3 regions of the Streptosporangium sp. NPDC050855 genome follow, and region 3 is predicted to be linked to each of the others. Evidence: riboswitches for the same ligand, from Rfam matches in the RefSeq annotation. Region 3 holds a riboswitch; each other region holds the start of a gene.
The links. Region 3 has a riboswitch for S-adenosylmethionine ahead of thrC (threonine synthase). Riboswitches for the same ligand answer to the same signal wherever they lie in the genome.

Region 1 (6,006 bases), on a different contig from region 3:
GCCCGTGGCCGGGCGATCGCGATCGACTACGCCCACTCGGCGGACGACCGGCCGCCCTACGGCACGCTGGCCGGGTACCGCGACGGGTCGACGGTGGCGCCGGTGCCCGACGGGTCCTGCGACATCACCGCCCACGTGGCGCTGGACGCCTGCGCGGCCGCCGGCGAGAGCGCCGGGGCCGTCACCACGGCGCTGACCACGCAGCGCCGGGCGCTGCGCGCCCTCGGTGTCACCGGACGGCGCCCACCGGCCGAGCAGGCCGGCCGCGACCCGCGCGGCTACCTGCGGGCCCTCGCCAGGTCCTCGGAGGAGGCCGAGCTCATCGCGCCCGGCGGGCTCGGCGGGTTCGGCTGGCTCTCCCAGACCCGCCACGCCTGAGACGGTGAGCACCGGGGCCTCCGAACCCGTCGGCGTACGACCGCGAAACCGGTTCAGATCCGTACGTCGAGTGAGGTCAGGCCCCGGATGACGTAGCCCGGCCCCCAGGTGGGTTCGGCGACCGGCTCCATCCTCGGTGCCCTGCGCAGCAGCGTGCCGAACGACTCGATCAGCTCGATCCTGGCCAGCGGCGCGCCCAGGCAGAAGTGGATGCCCGCGCCGAAGGAGATGTGCGGGTTGTCGGCCCGGCCCACGTCGAGGCGGCCGGGGTCGGCGAAGACCTCGGGATCGCGGTTGGCGGAGCCGAACAGCAGGGCCACCTCGGCACCCCTGGGGATGTCGACCCCGCCCACCGAGACGTCCTCCAGCACCCAGCGCTCGAACATCTGCAGCGGCGTGTCCCAGCGCATCAGCTCCTCGATCGCGGTGGGCAGCAGCCCCGGATCGGCGCGGAGCCGCTCCAGCTCGGCCGGGTTGCGGAAGAGCGCCCACCAGCCGTTGCCGGTGACGTTGACGGTCGCCTCGTGCCCGGCGTTGAGCAGCAGCACGCAGGTGCCGACCAGCTCCTCCTCGGTGAGCCTGTCGCCCTCGTCGGCCACCAGGGCGAGCGCGCTGATCAGGTCGTCACCGGGGTCGGCCCGCCGGGCGCGGGCCAGGTCGACGAGGTAGGCGGAGAACTCCTCGGCCGCCCGTACGGCCGCGTGCTGGGCCTCGACGGACGGCCGCAGCTCGTACATGCCGCAGATCCGGGCCGACCAGGGCCGGAGCAGGTGCCGGTCCGCCTCGGGCACGCCGAGCATCTCGGCGATCACGGCGACCGGGAGCGGCTCGGCCACCTCGGCGATCAGGTCCCCGCCACCGCGCTCGACGAAGTCGTCGACCAGCCGTCCGGCCATCCGGGCGACCTTGGGCCGGAGCGCCTCGACCATGCGCGGCGTGAACGCCTTCGACACCAGCCGCCTGAGCCGGGTGTGCACGGGCGGCTCGACGTCGAGCATGCCCGCTCTGATCACCCGCCAGAAGGGGTCCTGGAACTCGGGGTCGTCCGGCCTGCCGAACTCGGCGTGGGTGGCCACGTGCAGGTAGGAGCGGCCGAGCCTGCGGTCGCGCAGCAGCGCGTTGACGTCGGCGTGCCGGGCGACGAGCCACTGGCCGGTCGGCTCGAAGAAATCGACCGGCCGCTCCCGTCGCAGTTCGTCGTAGGCGTCGTACGGGTGGGCGACGAATTCCGGATTCCAGGGATCAAAGCGCACGTGAGCATCGTAATCCCCCACCTGGAGACCGGGCCGGTCCCCCGATACCACCGGCCCGGTCTCACCCGCCCCGCTCACCCGGCTGCGCTCACCCGGGCGGCCGTCCACCGGCCGCCCGCCCGGCTTCACGCGGGACGATCCGTCCCGTCCGGTCGCGCGTCGGTCCCGGTCCCGGCTCCGGTCACGGTCCCGGACCCGGTTCCCGTCCCGGCTCCGGAATGCGTACCGGCCTCCGCCGCGGACTCCGGGTGTCCCCGCGTCCCGGACACGGCCGGCTCGCCCTCCCGCGAGGAGGCGTCCGGCTCGGCCTGGTAGCGGGAGTGCAGCTCGACCGGCTTCTGTGCCGTCTTGCGGCGCATCCGGATGTTCAGCAGCTCCACCAGCAGCGAGAAGGCCATCGCGAAGTAGATGTAGCCCTTGGGGATGTGCTGCTCGAAGCCCTCGGCGATCAGCACGACGCCGATCAGCACCAGGAAGGACAGCGCGAGCATCTTGATGCTCGGGTGCTGGTCCACGAAGCGGCTGATCGGACCGGAGGCGAACAGCATCACCAGGACCGCGACGATGACGGCCGCGATCATGACGCCCAGCTCGTCCACCATGCCGACCGCGGTGATCACCGAGTCGAGCGAGAAGACGATGTCGAGGATCATGATCTGAATGATCACGGAGGCGTAGGAGGAGGCCATCCTGCCCCCGCCGTGGCCTGAGTCGCCCTCCAGGCTGCCGTGCATCTCGTGGACGCTCTTGGCCAGCAGGAACAGGCCGCCCAGTATCAGGATCAGATCCCGCCCGGATATCCCCTGCCCGAACACCTCGAAGAACGGCTCGGTGAGCCTGACCACCCACGCGAGCGCCACCAGCAGGGCGAGGCGGCTGAGCAGGGCCACGAGGAGACCCAGCCTGCGCGCCCGGTCCCGCTGCTCGGGAGGGAGCCTGCTCACCAGGATCGAGATGAAGATGATGTTGTCGATCCCCAGCACGATCTCCAGAGCGACAAGGGTGAAGAACCCTATCCATATCTCCGGGTTGGTCACCCAGTCCATTGCTTCCTCCTTTGTCGGCCCGCGGGGGAACAGAGCCGGCCGGCGGCCAGAACGGTTCTTCGGCTGACTCCCAGGACGACCGGGAGCCTCCAGGAGTTCCTTGCGGGCCCTTCCGTGTCGAAAGTCACCCCAGGTGCCGACTCGCGGCGCGTGCCCGGACTTGCGAAAGGGCGGCGGCCGTCGGTTATAGTTCCCCCGTAGGTCATGAGTGCCAGTGACAAGCCCCGGCTCGCTGGCCGGCAACCCTCGCGTCCGCGGCGGGGTGCCCCGGGTGAGGACCTGGTCCGGCACGAGGTGTGCCGGGCAAGCGCGGGCTTCGGGTGCCTATGTCTCATGGGTCGAGGTCCGATGACCTCGAAGGAGCACCGGCATGTCCACCCTGACGATCTTCGCCTCCACCACCGCTTCCGCCACGGACGCCCCCACGGCCCACGCGGGCGCCACCCCGGCGGCTCCGGCCACCGCGACCGGCGGACGGCCGATCCCCGCCGTGCTCGGCTCGGACCTGGAGGTCCCGGTGAAGGGCGGCAGGCTCGTCCGCTACGCCAACCTCGACTACGCCGCCAGCGCCCCCTGTCTGGAGCCGGTCAGCGCCGCCGTCGCCGCCGCGCTCCCGGCCTACTCCAGCGTCCACCGCGGCGCCGGGTACGCGTCCCAGCTGACCACGGCCCGCTACGAGCAGGCCCGGCACACGGTGCGCGCCTTCGTCGGAGCCCGCCCGCACGACTCGGTGATCTTCACCCGCAACACCACCGACGCGACCAACCTGCTGGCCCGGAGCCTGCCCGAGGGGACCACCGCGGTGGTCTTCGACACCGAGCACCACGCCTCGCTGCTGCCCTGGGACCGCGCGGTGCGGCTGCCGGTGCCGGCGTTCCCCGGCGAGGCCGTCCGCGCCGCCGACGAGGCCCTGTCCTCGATCGAGGGCCCGGCGCTGCTGGTGGTGACCGCCGCCTCCAACGTCACCGGCGAGCTCTGGCCGATCGCCGCGCTGGCCCACATCGCGCACCGCTACGGCGCGCGCATCCTGGTCGACGCCGCGCAGCTCGTCCCGCACCGCCGCCTCAACCTGACCGCGCTCGACCTGGACTACGTGGTCTTCTCCGGCCACAAGCTCTACGCCCCCTTCGGCACGGGCGCGCTGGTCGGCCGCTCCGACTGGCTGGCCGACGCCGAGCCGTACCTGCGGGGCGGTGGCGCGGTGAGGGCCGTCACCGACGACGGGGCCGAGTGGCACGACGACCCCGAGGCCCGGCACGAGGCCGGCACCCCGAACGTGCTGGGCGCCGTCGCCCTGGCCGCGGCCTGCGACGCCCTGTCCGCCACCGGCTGGACCCCGCTGATCCGCGAGGAGGAGCGCCTGCTCACCCGGCTGCGCGCGGGCCTGGCCTCGATCCCCGGCGTGCACGAGCTCTCCCTGTGGGGCCCGGACCACCCGCGCGTCGGCATCGTCTCCTTCGTGGTGGACGGCCTCACCGCCCGCGAGGTCGCCGAGACCCTCTCGGGTGACCACGGCATCGGCGTCCGCGACGGCAAGTTCTGCGCCCACCCCTTCGTCCGCCACCTGCTGGGCGCCAAGGACGGCGGCTGCGACGACGTCACCGCCTCGGCGGTACGCGCCTCCATCGGCATCGGCACGACCGAGGAGCACGTGGACCGGCTGATCGGCGCCCTGCGGGATCTTGCCTCGCGCCCGTGACGTGACAGCATGGACCCATGACCGAACCTCGTGCCGAAGGCGCTCCCCGTGAGCTGAGCGTGGGGATGGGGGCGGGGGCCGCCGCCGTGGGCGGCGCGCACGGCAAGGAACTCGCGACCGAGGACATGATCCTCAACATCGGGCCGCAGCACCCCTCCACGCACGGCGTGCTGCGGTTGCGGCTCACCCTGGACGGGGAGCGGATCGGCTCGGCCGAGCCGATCGTGGGCTACATGCACCGGGGCGCGGAGAAGCTGTTCGAGGTGCGCGACTACCGGCAGATCATCGTGCTGGCCAACCGGCACGACTGGCTGTCGGCGTTCGCCAACGAGCTGGGCGTCGTGCTCGCGGTGGAGCGGATGCTCGGCATGGAGGTGCCGGTCAGGGCGGTCTGGACGCGCACCCTGCTGGCCGAGCTCAACCGGGTGCTCAGCCACCTGATGTTCCTCGGCTCCTACCCGCTGGAGCTCGGCGCGATCACGCCGGTCTTCTACGCGTTCCGGGAGCGCGAGACCCTGCAGGCCGTGATGGAGGAGATCTCCGGCGGGCGCATGCACTACATGTTCAACCGGGTCGGGGGCCTCAAGGAGGAGCTGCCCGAGGGGTGGACGGGCCGGGTCTCGACGGCCGTGGCCGACGTGCGCCGGAGACTGCCCGACATCGAGGACCTGATCGCCGGGAACGAGATCTTCCTCGCCCGTACCCGCGGGGTGGGCGTCCTGGACCGAGAGACGATCATGCAGTACGGCGTGAGCGGCCCGATCGCCCGCGCCTCCGGCGTCGACATGGACCTGCGCAGGGACGAGCCCTACCTCGCCTACGGCGAGCTGCCGGTGAAGGTCGTCACTCGCTCGGCCGGGGACTGCCACGCCCGGTTCGAGGTGCTGCTGGAGCAGGTGAAGGTGTCCCTGGAGCTGGCCGACGCCTGCGTCGAGCGGCTCCGCGACCTGCCCCCGGGGCCGATCAACCAGCGCCTGCCCAAGGTGCTCAAGGTCCCCGAGGGCCACACCTACGCGTGGACGGAGAACCCGCTCGGCGTCAACGGCTACTACCTGGTCTCGCGCGGGGAGAAGACGCCGTGGCGGTTGAAGCTCCGCTCGGCCTCCTTCAACAACGTCCAGGTGCTCCGCGAGCTGCTCCCGGGTCATCTGGTGCCCGACATGGTCGCCATCCTGGGCTCGATGTTCTTCGTCGTCGGCGACATCGACAAGTGAGGGACGGCCCGGAACACATGATCGAACCCGCCCGGGACGGGGAGCGGACGAGCTCCCCCTCGGACACCCCCGGCCCTCCCGCGGACGCCCCGGACTCCCCCGGCACCCACGGCTCCCCCGACACCTCCGGCTCTCCCGCGGACATGCCCGCCGGCACCGCGGGCGCCTCCGGCCCCGCCACCCCGCAGGACCGGCCCCCCCTGCGGCGGGACCGGTACGTCGACTGGCTGCGCGCGGTCAGCCTGGTCGTCGTGGTGGTCTGGCACTGGGCGTTCACCATCCTGGAGTGGGGACCGGACGGCCCCTCGCCGACGAGCCCGCTGGGCTTCACCTCGGGCCTGTGGATCCTGACCTGGCTGCTGCAGGTGCTGCCGCTCTTCTTCTACGTGGGCGGGCACGTCCACCTGCTGTCGTGG
Region 2 (6,006 bases), on a different contig from region 3:
CCCTGCGGGACGCCCGCTTCCGGCTGCTGTGGGCCGGGCAGAGCCTGTCGGCCGTCGGCGACTCGATCACCGCCGTGGCGCTCGCGCTGGCGATCGTCACCACGACCGGTTCGGCCACCGACCTGGGCCTCGTGCTGGCCGCCCAGTCGATCGCCACGGTGACGCTCATGCTGCCCGGCGGGGTCTGGGCCGACCGGCTGCCGCGCCGCCGCGTGATGGTGGCCGCGGACCTGGTCCGCGGTCTCGCCCACGCGGCCATGGGCGTCGAGCTGGTCACCGGCACGGTCGACATCGCCCACCTGGCGATCCTGGCCGCCCTCTCCGGCGCGGGGTCCGCCTTCTTCCTGCCCGCCACGACCGGCCTGGTGCCCGCCACCGTGGCCCCGGAGCACCTCTCCCGGGCCAACGCGCTCATGGCGATCGCCCAGCGGGGATCCATCCTGCTCGGCCCGGGGATCGCCACCGCCCTGGCGCTGACCGTCGGCGCCGGCTGGGCACTGCTCCTGGACGCGCTGACGTTCGCGGCCAGCGCGGTCCTGCTGGGCCGCCTCCGGCTCGCGCCGATCCCGCCCACGCCGCACGAGCCGTTCCTGCGGCAGCTCGCCGAGGGTTGGACGCAGATGCGACGGCACCGGTGGTACTGGACCAACCTGGTCGGCCACTCCATGTGGAACCTGAGCCGCTGCGTCCTGATCACCATCGGGCCGGTGCTCGCCGTCACCACCCTGGGCGGCGAGCTCGCCTGGGGCACGATCGTGCAGGGCGGCACGATCGGCGCCCTGGCAGGGGCGCTGCTGACCCTGCGGGTGAGGCCGAAGCGGCCCCTGGTCGTAGCCAACCTGGTGCTGGCGCTCGGCGCGCTGCCGCTCGTCCTGCTCGCCGCGGGGATGTCCGCGCCGATGGTCGCGGTGGCCTACGGGCTGATGACCGGTGGTCTGGCGCTGATGGCCCCGATGTGGGAGACCCTGGTGCAGGAGCACATCCCGGCCGAGGCGATCTCCCGGGTGTCGGCGTACGACTGGCTGCTCTCCCTCGGGCTGATGCCCCTCGGCATGGCCCTGGCCGGGCCGCTGGCCACCGCCGTGGGGACCGCCCCCACCCTGTACGGGGCGGCGGCGCTGCTGGCGGCCTCCTGCCTGGGCGTGCTGCTCCTGCCCGACATCCGCAGGCTCGGCCACCGGAGCGCGGACGCCGTTCCCGAGGCCGTGCCGAGTCACCCCGCGACGTAGCCGTGCCGCACGGGACCGGGCGGGACCCGCACGGAGAACGGGCGGGACCGCTCCCGCGGCCGTGGCGGGCGAGACCGGGGCCGCGGGGCGTGCCGTGCGGGATCAGGTGGGGTGCCGTCCCCACACCGGCGTCGTCGCGAGGATCCTGGAGTACCTCGTCTCGGTCCTGGGCGCCGGTCTCCTGCGCGGTGCCCTGGCCCACGGGTCCGCGCCGGAGGCCGGGACCGCCGTCCTGTCCGGCGACCACGCGGGCCGTCCGGTGTCGACGAGGGCCGTGGAGGTCACGGCCCCGGGGGCGGTGGGGCTCTGTGCCCGCCAGCGTCCCTCGTACCGGTCGATCACCAGGTCGGCGCCGAGGAAGACGACCACCCCGGCCTCGGCGAGGGCGCGGAGTTCCTCCAGGTACGACGCGGGCGAGCCACCGGCGACATGGTCGGAGAACTCCCGGAACCAGGGGTCGGAGACGCCGGCCTCGGCGAGGACGGCGCGGACGGAGAGCAGGGCGAGGACCATGGCGTGGTCGGCGCTGTGCGCCGGGTCGGAGCGCCGTTCCAGGTCGGCGGCGAGGTAGCCGCGCATCCACCTGCGCACCCCCGCCCGGTCGCCGAACCGGATGCCGTGCAGCGGCCGGTCGAGGCGGTCGAGGTCGAGCCGGTCGGGGTGCCGGGGGACGGCGGCGCGGACGAGCCTGCGCATCGCGGGGCTGTTCCACTCCTCGGCCGCGAAGGCCTCCTCGAACTCCTCCCAGGTCGACCGCGTCCGCTCCGGGTGGGCGGTGATGAGCTCGTGGTAGTACGCGAAGGCGAGTTCCTTGGCCACCAGGGGCCACAGGTCGCGGCGGAGGTTCCACGGCCCCGTGCCCAGCGTGCCGCGGGTGACGAAGCGCGGCACCGGCGGCTCGGCGCCGCCGAAGGGGTGGGCGAACCCGCGGTGGTGCGGCACGCCGCGCGAGGACCCCACGTGCAGCAGGGGCTCGCCTCCGCCGGGCAGGTAGACCAGCTCCCCGTCGTACCCGCGGGCGAACCGGCCGCCCCTGCCCGAGGTGAGCGGCACCAGCAGGCCGGCCAGGACCGGCCCCATCCCCTTGACGATCACCGGCTCCCCGGCCGGGACGCCGTCCGGGTCGAGGGCGAGGGGTTCGGGATGGTCGGGTTCCGGTGTGGCGCTCTGCGACATGTGGCACTCCCGTACACGTCTCGGCGGCCCGGCGGGGGCCGCGTCCGCGGCACGCCGACCGTGCCGCCGGGTTCTCCCCGGAGGCGCCCCTCGCGACGGAAGGGGCGCCGGTCAGCCGGCCGGGGTCTCACATCGACGCGTTTAACCTATTTAAAAGGTAGGAAATGCATGGATCATTGTCAAGCCCTACTGTCGAAGGATGTCCTACGAGATCGTGAACGTGGTCTACCGCAAGTACGACGGATCGCTGCACTGGCACCACCGCGGCCTGCTGCTCGGCGAGGACGAGCACGGGGTCTGGACGGGCTGCGTGGCCGGCTCCAGCGGCCACAAGGGGGACGGCCCCGCCGTCGCCTGGCCGCAGCCCTTCGTGATGCTCTTCCCCCGCGACGCCTGGTGGACGGCCGCCTTCAACGCCGCCCCGAACAAGCACGAGATCTACTGCGACATCTCCACGGTGCCCGAGTGGCGCGACGGCGAGGTCACCATGATCGACCTCGACCTCGACGTGATCCGGACCCGCCGTGACGTGCTCAGGGGCCGCACCAGGCGGATCTTCCTGGACGACGAGGACGAGTTCGAGGAGCACCGGATCCGGTACGCGTACCCGCCCGACGTGGTGCAGAACGCCCGTGACTCGGCCGCCTGGCTGATGAAGGCCGTCACCGCAGGAACCCCTCCCTTCGGTGCCGCCCCGCACTGGCTCTCCCTGGTCACCTGAGCCCGCCGGAGCCGTACGACCCGGCAGGGCCGGCACGACCCGCCGGGGCCCGTACGACCCAGGGCCCGTGCGACCTGGTGGAACACCCGCACGACCGCGCGGGCCCGCACGACCGCGCGGGCCCGTCCACGGCAGGGCTCCGTCCACGGCGCGGGCCCGTCTACAGCGGCGGGAACGCCGGGGCGCGGCGCTCGACGAAGCTGGCCACGCCCTCCACGAAGTCCGGGCGGGTGAAGGACTCGGCCATCAGGCGGACGGCCGCCGACTCCGAGGACTCCAGGCTCTGCTGCCAGTCGCCCCAGACCTGCCGCTTGATCACCGCCATCGAGGCCGGTGAGCTGTGGGTCGCCAGCTCCCGGGCGTAGGCCATGGTCTCCTCCATCAGGCGCTCCCCGGGCACCGACCGGACGGCCAGCCCCAGCTCGCGGGCCTCGGCCCCGGTGAAGGTACGGCCCGACAGCAGCAGGTCCATGGCCGCGGCCTGGCCGGCCAGGCGCGGCAGGATCCACGACAGGCCGTACTCGGCGACCAGTCCGCGGCGGGCGAACGCGGTGGTCCACTTGGCCTCGTCCGCGGTGAAGACCAGGTCGCAGACCAGGGCGTGGACCATGCCGAGCCCGGCGCAGGCACCGTTGACGGCGGCGATGACCGGCTTGCGGATCGTGGTCGGGAAGGTGGTGGGACGCCGGTCGGGCTCCCCGGAGTAGGAGCCGTCCTGGATGGCGGTGAGCGTCCGGAAGTCCGCGCCCGCGCAGAACCCCCGTCCCGCCCCGGTGACGACGATCACCCGGACCTCGGGGTCCTTCTCGGCGTCGGCCAGCTGGTCGAAGTAGCGCCTGCCCATCTCGTCGGTCCAGGCGTTCAGCCGGTCCGGCCGGTTGAACGTCAGGGTGAGCACGCCCCCCTCGACCGACGACAGCACCAGGTCGAGCATTCCGCCTCCCTCCGGGGAGCCCTCGGGGCACCCGCGTCAGAACCTCCGTCCCGAGGTTACAGAATATCGTTCTACACCTTTTCCCGCCCCGGCGTCAGCAGGGGCGGGGGTCTCCGGAGGGAGGACGGGTCGGTGATCAGCTTCCCGGTCCGCCGGGGCGGCCGAGACCGCGCTCCAGGGAGTCGGGGTGGTGGACGAAGTTCGGCGTCAGCCGCCTGTCCTCGTAGTAGCGGTGGAACACCGGCGTGGCCGAGGCCGACATCGGCGGAACGATCCAGCTCCAGTCGGCCGGGCAGACCCTCCCGGCCTTCTCCTCGCGCTCCAGGTGCATCAGGAAGCGCCGGGACTCGGTGTGGTGGTCGGTCATCGTCACCCCGGCCCGCTCGAAGGAGTGCAGCACCGCCGCGTTCAGCTCCACCATGGCGTAGTCCCGCCACAGCGAGCGGTCGGTGCCGGTGTTCAGGCCCAGGCGCCGGGCGATCAACGGTGTCAGGTCGTAGCGGTCGGTGTCGGCCAGGTTGCGGGCGCCGATCTCGGTGCCCATGTACCAGCCGTTGAACGGCGCCGCCCGGTAGCAGACCCCGCCGATCTCCAGGCACATGTTCGAGATCACCGGTACGGCGTGCCAGCGCAGTCCCAGCTCCTCGAACCAGGCGTGGACCGGGTGCGAGAGCGCGACCTCCAGGACGGCGTCGCCGGGCAGCGTGGACAGCAGCGGCGGCCCCTCCCCCACCGAGATCGCCAGCGGCAGGACGTCGAACGGGCTCCCGGGACCGCCCGGCCAGCCCAGCTCGCGCAGCATCTCGGTGAAGGCGACGTAGCGCGGGTCCCCGACGACGGACCCGTCCGCCGTCCGGTAACCGGCGTACCGGATCAGTTGCTCGTTCCAGATCCGGGGCCCGGGGACGCCCGGCCGCTCCTGGGGGAACACGGTGATCGTCGGGCGGATCCTGCGGGCCGGCGCCGCGTCCCGCAGGTGGTTCACGCACTCGACCGCGATGCCCTCGGCCGTGGTGACGTACCGCCGGTCGCGCACCCGTAGCGAGCGCCAGTACAGCCGGCCGATGCACCTGCCGCTGTTGCGCCAGGCCACCCTGGCGCCGAAGACCAGCTCGCTGGGAGTGTGCGTGTACGTGCCGGTCCGGGCGATCTCCTGCCGGACCTCGCGCAGGCGCTCCCGCGGGTCACCTGCCCCGGGATTCTCCGCGTGGAACAACCTCAGATAGTCCTCGGCCGCGGCCTCCACATCGGCCGCGGCCCTCTCGTCGGCCGGGGTCCGCGCGACGGCAGGGGGCGCCTCGGGGACGACATGGACCGGATCCGGGGCATGACGCCGGGACCTTCGCCAGGTGAGCACAGCAAAACCACCCAATGTGGCTCACGGGCACGACGGCCGTTCCGGGCGGCACGGTGCCCTGAACGCGGCGGCCCTTCCCCGCTGCGATCGGTGTGGTCCGCGGCAGCCGCGCGCCGGTCCATCCGCTGCGATCACGGGGCCCGGGCACGGCGATCTCATTTTCTGTGATTCGCCGTGCTTTGTCCGCTGAATCGGGATACGAGACGCCGAAGGCCCCGGAAGCGGGGCTTCCGGGGCCTTCGTGATGGCTCCCGCGATAGGACTCGAACCTATAACCTGCCGGTTAACAGCCGGCTGCTCTGCCGATTGAGCTACACGGGATCGCGCTTTGCGCTGGTCGGAGCGGATGTTCCCCGTTCCTTGCGGCGCAGGAATAGATTAGCGCACTCCATGGGTGTGTGTCGCATCGATACTCCGGGGTAGGGGCGGGACGAGTGGCGATCCGCAGGTGATCGCATCACGGGGTCCGGCGGAACAGCTTGTGGAGGTGGACATGCGTTATCGGATGATGTTCTGTGTGGGATTCGCGGCCGGGTACGTCCTGGGGAGCCGTGCCGGACGGGAGCGTTACGAGCAGATCAAGCGGATG
Region 3 (6,006 bases):
TTCACTGGCTAGGGACACGCCTGTCCTGAAGGTTAACCGGCACCTTCCCGGGACGCCTCCTCTTCCGGAGAGGGAAGAATGGCGTTCGTCGGATTGTGTCAGCTCTTGTCAGCCGGTCGGTTTGTGTTCATGGGTTTTACCCGCTTTTATGGCGCGATCGACGGTGAACGTCTGTCATCTACGACCGTAGGATGTCCAGCGACCGTGACCGCTGATGGGGGCCCGTGATGGCGCTGGACGAGACGACCGAGGAACTGGCCCGGCAGGCCGCCCTCGGTGACCACCGCGCGCTCGGCGAGCTGCTGAAGCGCATCGAGCCCGCCGTGCTGCGGCACTGCGGCCGCATCCTCCCCTACCGCCAGGACGCCGAGGAGGCCTGCCAGGACACCCTGCTGGCGGTGGCCCGCAACATCGGCCGCTTCGAGGGTCGCGCCCGGTTCAGCACCTGGCTGCACATCGTGACCGCCAACTGCGCCAGGACCACCTACCGATCGCTGAAGCGCCGCGCCGCCGAGCAGAGCTCGGACGAGCTCCCCCTGCAGAAGCCGGACGTCGCCCGGGTGAGCGTGATCGCCGGATCCCGGCTCGACCTGCTCGACGCGATGGAGGCGCTGGAGGCCGAGAAGCCCGACCTGGCGCAGGCTCTGGTGCTGCGTGACATCTGCCAGCTCGACTACAACGAGGTGGCCGAGCAGCTCGGCATCCCGCTGGGCACCGCCAAGTCGCGGATCCACCAGGCCCGCAAGTACGTCCAGGGGGCCCTGGGGGAGGCCTACGGTCTCTGACCCGTCCTTCTCCGGCCCGTCCTCTCTTCGGCCCGCCCTTCTTCGGCCGTCTCCTTCCGACCGGCTCCTTGCGGGCCGGCCGGTCGCCTCCGGCCGGCTCCGGCCCGTCGCCTCCCGCCCCTCAACGAGGGTCGTCCGCGTGGCGTGCGGCTTCTGCGGCCTTGACCGGTGACGGCTGGATTAGGGTGGCCCCGTCCGCGTCACCCGGCCCGGTGCCCGCGTCATCAGGCCGTCGGTGACATGGGGCGATCTCCCCCCTCAGCTCCGGAAGCCGAGGTCGAGGAGAGACCCACATGTCCCGCAGACACGCCGTCACCGCCGGATGCGTCCTGGCGATCACCGCGCTCACCCTGGCCGCCGCTCCGGCGGACGCCGACCCCCGGACGGGCGGGCCCGGGGCGGCCGAGCCGGTCGGGCCCGCCGTACCGATCGCGACGAAGACACCGGGAACGCCTTCCAGGGCCGGGACGCCGGGTGTGACGGTTCCCGGGGGCGCGAGGGCCGCGGCGCCGCCACCGGGCATGCTCGAGGCGCTCCAGCGCGACCTGGGCCTGACCCGGGCCGAGGCCGAGACCCGGCTGCTCAACGAGGCCCGGCTGATCCCGATCGCCGAGCAGATGAGCAGGAGGCTCGGTGACCGCTTCGGCGGCGCCTGGCTGCGGGCCAAGACCGCGCACACCCTGGTGGTGGCCAGCACCAGGGCCGCCGACATCCCCCAGATCCTGGCCGCGGGCGCGCAGGCCGAGATCGTTCCCACGTCGCTGACGGAGCTGTCCGCCATCAAGGCGAAGCTCGACGCCACCCTGCCGCCGCAGCCGCTGGTCTCCAGCGTCCGCTACATCGACGTCAAGCGGAACAAGGTGGTCGTGCTGGCCCCGCGGCCGGACCAGACCGAGAACATCATCGAGTCCTCCGGTCTCGACCAGACCGCCGTGATCGTACTGCCCTCCACCGAGGCGCCGTTGCCGCTGTACGACCTGGTCGGCGGAAACGCCTACTACATCAACACCGTCAACCGCTGCTCGGTCGGCTTCTCCGTCCTCAAGGGGAACCAGCAGGGGTTCGTCACCGCCGGTCACTGCGGCAGGCAGGGCGCGCCCACCCTCGGGTTCAACCGCCAGGCCCAGGGGGTCTTCCAGGGGTCGGTCTTCCCGGGCAGCGACTACGCCTGGGTGGCCACCAACGCCGCCTGGACGGCCGTCGCCGGTGTGGACAACGGCGAGGGCGGCATCGTCCCCGTCGCCGGGGCCCGGGTCGCCATCGAGGGGGCCTCGGTCTGCCGGTCGGGCTCCACCACCGACTGGTACTGCGGCCTCATCCAGCAGCGCGACGCCAGCGTCACCTACCCCCAGGGCGCCGTCCTGGAGCTGACCCGTACCAGCGTCTGCGCCGAGCCCGGCGACTCGGGCGGCTCGTTCATCGCCATCGACCAGGCCCAGGGCGTCACCTCCGGAGGCTCGGGCGACTGCGCCTCGGGAGGCGTCACCTACTTCCAGCCGATCGCCGAGATCCTCACCGCCTACGGCCTGGCCCTGAGGACCACGGCGGGCAATCCGCCGCCGCCGACCACCGGCACCTGCACCGGCTATCCCACCACCTTCACCGGCGCGCTGGCCGCCGGGAGGTCCGTCTACCACCCCAGGAGCGTCTACTACCGGGCGGGCATTCCCGGGAACCACTTCGGGTGCCTGGACGGCCCCGCCGGCGCGGACTTCGACCTGTACCTGCAGAAGTGGAGCCGCTCCGCCTGGCGGGTCGTCGCCTCCTCCAGGAGCGCCGGCCCCGACGAGAAGATCACCTACACCGGGACGCCCGGTTTCTACCGCTACCGGGTGGCGAGCGTGGCCGGTTCCGGCGCCTACACCGTGGGGCTCAGGGCGCCGTCCCCGCTCTCGGTCCGCAGCGCGCCCTGACCTGAGCGGCCGTCTTCGGGAAGTCCGGTGTCCGGCCGGGCGTCAGGCCTCCGGCACGGTCCCGGCCCTGACGCCGGCCCGGTCCCGGGTCGGCGTCAGGGCCGGTGACCACACCCCCGCCGATGTCCCTGTCCGGCAGGTAACACGCCATGTCTCATACGGTGAGACGGCTTGCCGGGACGGCGGGGTGGCGGGGTAGAGTGCTGGAGACCTGCGCATCAGGTCGACAACTGAATACGTGCTCATCCAGAGGGGTGGAGGGACCGGCCCTGCGAAGCCCCGGCAACCCTCCCGGTTCAAGACTCGTGATCTGACGAGGTCGGCCGGGACAGGTGCCAATTCCGGTCTGTGACCAGGGTGGTCGCAGACGAAGATGAGGGAAAGGCCTCGCTTCATGGCGCTCGCAACCACTGAGAACATCACCGTCACCTCGCCCGCCCAGCAGGACGCGGGCGGAAGCTTCGGCCCCGCCGTGGCCCTGTCCTGTCGCGAGTGCGGTGCCCGCTACGACCTCGGCCCGAGCTTCGCGTGCATCGAATGTTTCGGGCCCCTCGAGATCGCCTACGACTTCGGGCGCGTGACCCGGGAGCAGATCGCCGAGGGGCCGGACAACATCTGGCGCTACCGCTCACTGCTGCCGGTCCCGGCCGACGTGGCCTCCAAGCCCAACATGGCACCCGGCTGGACCAAGCTCGTCAACGCCCGGAACCTGGCTCGCGAGCTCGGTATCCGCTCGCTGCACGTGAAGGACGACTCGGGCAACCCCACGCACTCCTTCAAGGATCGCGTGGTGGCCATCGCCGTGGAGGCGGCCCGCACCTTCGGCTTCCACACCCTGTCCTGCTCCTCCACCGGCAACCTGGCCGGTGCCGTGGCCGCCGCCGCCGCGCGGGCCGGGCTGGACTCCTGCGTGTTCATCCCCTCGAACCTGGAGCAGGCCAAGATCGTCATGGCCTCCGTGTACGGCGGCAGGCTGGTGGGCATCGAGGGCACCTACGACGACGTGAACCGCTTCTGCTCCGAGCTCATCGGCGACGAGCTGGGCGAGAAGTGGGGCTTCGTCAACGTCAACCTGCGGCCGTACTACGCCGAGGGCTCCAAGACGCTGGCCTACGAGATCGCCGAGCAGCTCGGCTGGCGCATCCCCGACCAGATCATCGTCCCGGTGGCCTCGGGCTCCCAGCTCACGAAGATCGACAAGGGGTTCAAGGAGCTGATCCGGCTCGGGCTCGTCGAGGACACCCCGTACAAGATCTTCGCCGCCCAGGCCGAGGGGTGCTCGCCGGTCTCGGCGGCCTACAAGGCCGGTCACGACGTGATCCGCCCGGTCAAGCCGGACACCATCGCCAAGTCGCTGGCGATCGGCAACCCGGCCGACGGCCCCTACGTCCTGGACATCGCCCGCCGTACCGGTGGCGCCGTCGAGGACGTGACCGACGCCGAGATCGTCGACGCGATCCGGCTGCTGGCCAGGACCGAGGGCGTCTTCGCCGAGACCGCCGGTGGCGTCACCGTCGGCGTGCTCCGCAAGCTGGTCGCCTCGGGCACGCTCGACCCCGACGCGGAGACCGTGGTGCTCAACACCGGGGACGGCCTCAAGACCCTGGACGCGGTGGCCTCCGAGGCGCGTCCCACCGCGGTCATCCGGCCCTCCCTTGACGCATTCCGTGCGGCCATCGCCTGAAAACCGTGAAAGGTACCGAACTATGAGCGTTTCTGTGCGGATTCCGACGATTCTCCGGACGTACACCGGTGGTGCCGCCGAGGTGAGCGCGGAGGGTGAGACCCTGCGCGAAGTTCTGCAGAAGCTGGACGCGGACTTCCCGGGGATCGGTGCCCGAATCCTTGATGAAACGGGTAAGATTCGCCGTTTTGTCAATGTCTACGTTGGCGACGAGGACGTCCGCTTCGCCGAGAACCTGGACACGGCCACGCCCTCGGGCGCGCAGATCTCCATCATCCCGGCGGTGGCCGGGGGCTGAACCGCCGCCCACCCGGCGTCCCGGTCCCGGCGCTCCCGCGCCGTCACGTCGTCCCCGACCCGCCCCGGGCCGGCCCCTGCGGGCCCGTCCGGACCGCCGGTGGGCTCGGGGCCCGGCCCCGTTCGCCATCGACATCTCCCCACGACACCCGCACGGCTCAGGCCGCGCGGGTGTCGTTTTTTATGACCCGGACTCATATTCCTTGCGTATGAAGAGATCGTACAAATTTAAACTAACTACTAGTGATAGTCAAACTATGTTCTCGTACGGAAAACTCGCGTAAACGGGTAGTTTGGTGCTTGACTCTGTTGCTCGACCACTTCTCACAGGTATGGTCGAGGGCGATCGACGTGGCGAAGTTCGCCCGAAGATTGAGGACTTCGCGAGAGGAATGGGCGTCGTCCTAAAGACCAGTAAGAGGAGTCACAAGTGGCGCAGGGCACCGTCAAATGGTTCAACGCGGACAAGGGCTACGGCTTCATCGCGGTAGACGGTGGTAAGGATGTGTTCGTCCATTACTCCGCGATCATGATGGACGGCTACCGGGCACTGGAGCAGGGCCAGCGGGTGGAGTTCGAGATCACCCAGGGTCAGAAGGGTCCCCAGGCCGAAGCCGTCCGGACGGTCTGACCCGGCCGTCCCCCGAACTCTCCGGGCGGGCGGCGGATCCCGCGGAGCCCCGCGGAGTCTCGCGGAGCACCGCAGAGCCCCGCGGAACCTCGTGGAACCTCGTGGAACCCTGCGGATCGCGGTCTGTCCGACCGCTCCGCACGCCCGCCCCTCATGTCCGGCCCGGTCCGGCGTGGTCGGCTCGTCAGGTCACGTCGGGTCGGGTCGGGGCTCGGCCCGTCCGGATCCGGCCGGATCCGGACGGGTTCGTCGGACCCGGCCCGTCCGGTTCGAGGCCGTTCACTCCGGTCCGATGTGATCCGTCCTGTCCGGGCCGATCCGGGCTGGTTCGACTTGGTCCGGCTTGGTCCGGCTTCGTGCGGGCTGATCTGGACTGGTTTGGCTTGGTCCGGCTTGGCCGGGATCGGTCCGAGCGGTTCGTTTCGTCGGGCCCGGTCCGTTCCCGCGGGGACGGACCGGGCCTTCGCTCTGCGCGGAACGGTCCCGCCGTCGTCGGACGGCGAAAGGACGCCCCACGCCCCGGCGGGCCGGGCGTCGTACCCGGTGGATCGCCCCTGACGTGCCACGAGGCGGCCGGTGCCGTACCCCTGACGCGCCGCCGTGAAGGCGCGACGTCCCCTGGTGCGACGCAGGTCAGGCGATCGCAGCTTGCACTCGGCAGGGTAGAGTGCTAAACAGTTTGTTGGCACTCGCACA

Region 1: another riboswitch for S-adenosylmethionine. It lies ahead of ACIBCT_RS18415 (aminotransferase class V-fold PLP-dependent enzyme); the one in region 3 lies ahead of thrC (threonine synthase).
Region 2: another riboswitch for S-adenosylmethionine. It lies ahead of ACIBCT_RS21990 (hypothetical protein); the one in region 3 lies ahead of thrC (threonine synthase).

What each region holds. Positions count from the first base shown of each region.
Region 1 is NZ_JBITFY010000008.1:272,629-278,634, forward strand. Features, by position in the region: gene ACIBCT_RS18400 (SAM-dependent methyltransferase) at 1-378, shown strand, start outside; gene ACIBCT_RS18405 (cytochrome P450) at 432-1,631, opposite strand; gene ACIBCT_RS18410 (TerC family protein) at 1,757-2,677, opposite strand; SAM riboswitch class IV at 2,878-2,993, shown strand; gene ACIBCT_RS18415 (aminotransferase class V-fold PLP-dependent enzyme) at 3,048-4,376, shown strand; gene ACIBCT_RS18420 (NADH-quinone oxidoreductase subunit D) at 4,394-5,590, shown strand; gene ACIBCT_RS18425 (acyltransferase family protein) at 5,608-6,006, shown strand, end outside.
Region 2 is NZ_JBITFY010000010.1:299,140-305,145, reverse strand. Features, by position in the region: gene ACIBCT_RS21995 (MFS transporter) at 1-1,229, shown strand, start outside; gene ACIBCT_RS21990 (hypothetical protein) at 1,332-2,405, opposite strand; SAM riboswitch class IV at 2,441-2,552, opposite strand; gene ACIBCT_RS21985 (DUF402 domain-containing protein) at 2,605-3,126, shown strand; gene ACIBCT_RS21980 (enoyl-CoA hydratase) at 3,287-4,060, opposite strand; gene ACIBCT_RS21975 (nitric oxide synthase oxygenase) at 4,197-5,417, opposite strand; tRNA gene ACIBCT_RS21970 (tRNA-Asn) at 5,663-5,738, opposite strand; gene ACIBCT_RS21965 (YtxH domain-containing protein) at 5,911-6,006, shown strand, end outside.
Region 3 is NZ_JBITFY010000016.1:223,263-229,268, reverse strand. Features, by position in the region: gene ACIBCT_RS29405 (RNA polymerase sigma factor) at 228-785, shown strand; gene ACIBCT_RS29400 (S1 family peptidase) at 1,079-2,698, shown strand; SAM riboswitch class I at 2,938-3,078, shown strand; gene thrC (threonine synthase) at 3,093-4,382, shown strand; gene ACIBCT_RS29390 (MoaD/ThiS family protein) at 4,405-4,680, shown strand; gene ACIBCT_RS29385 (cold-shock protein) at 5,110-5,310, shown strand.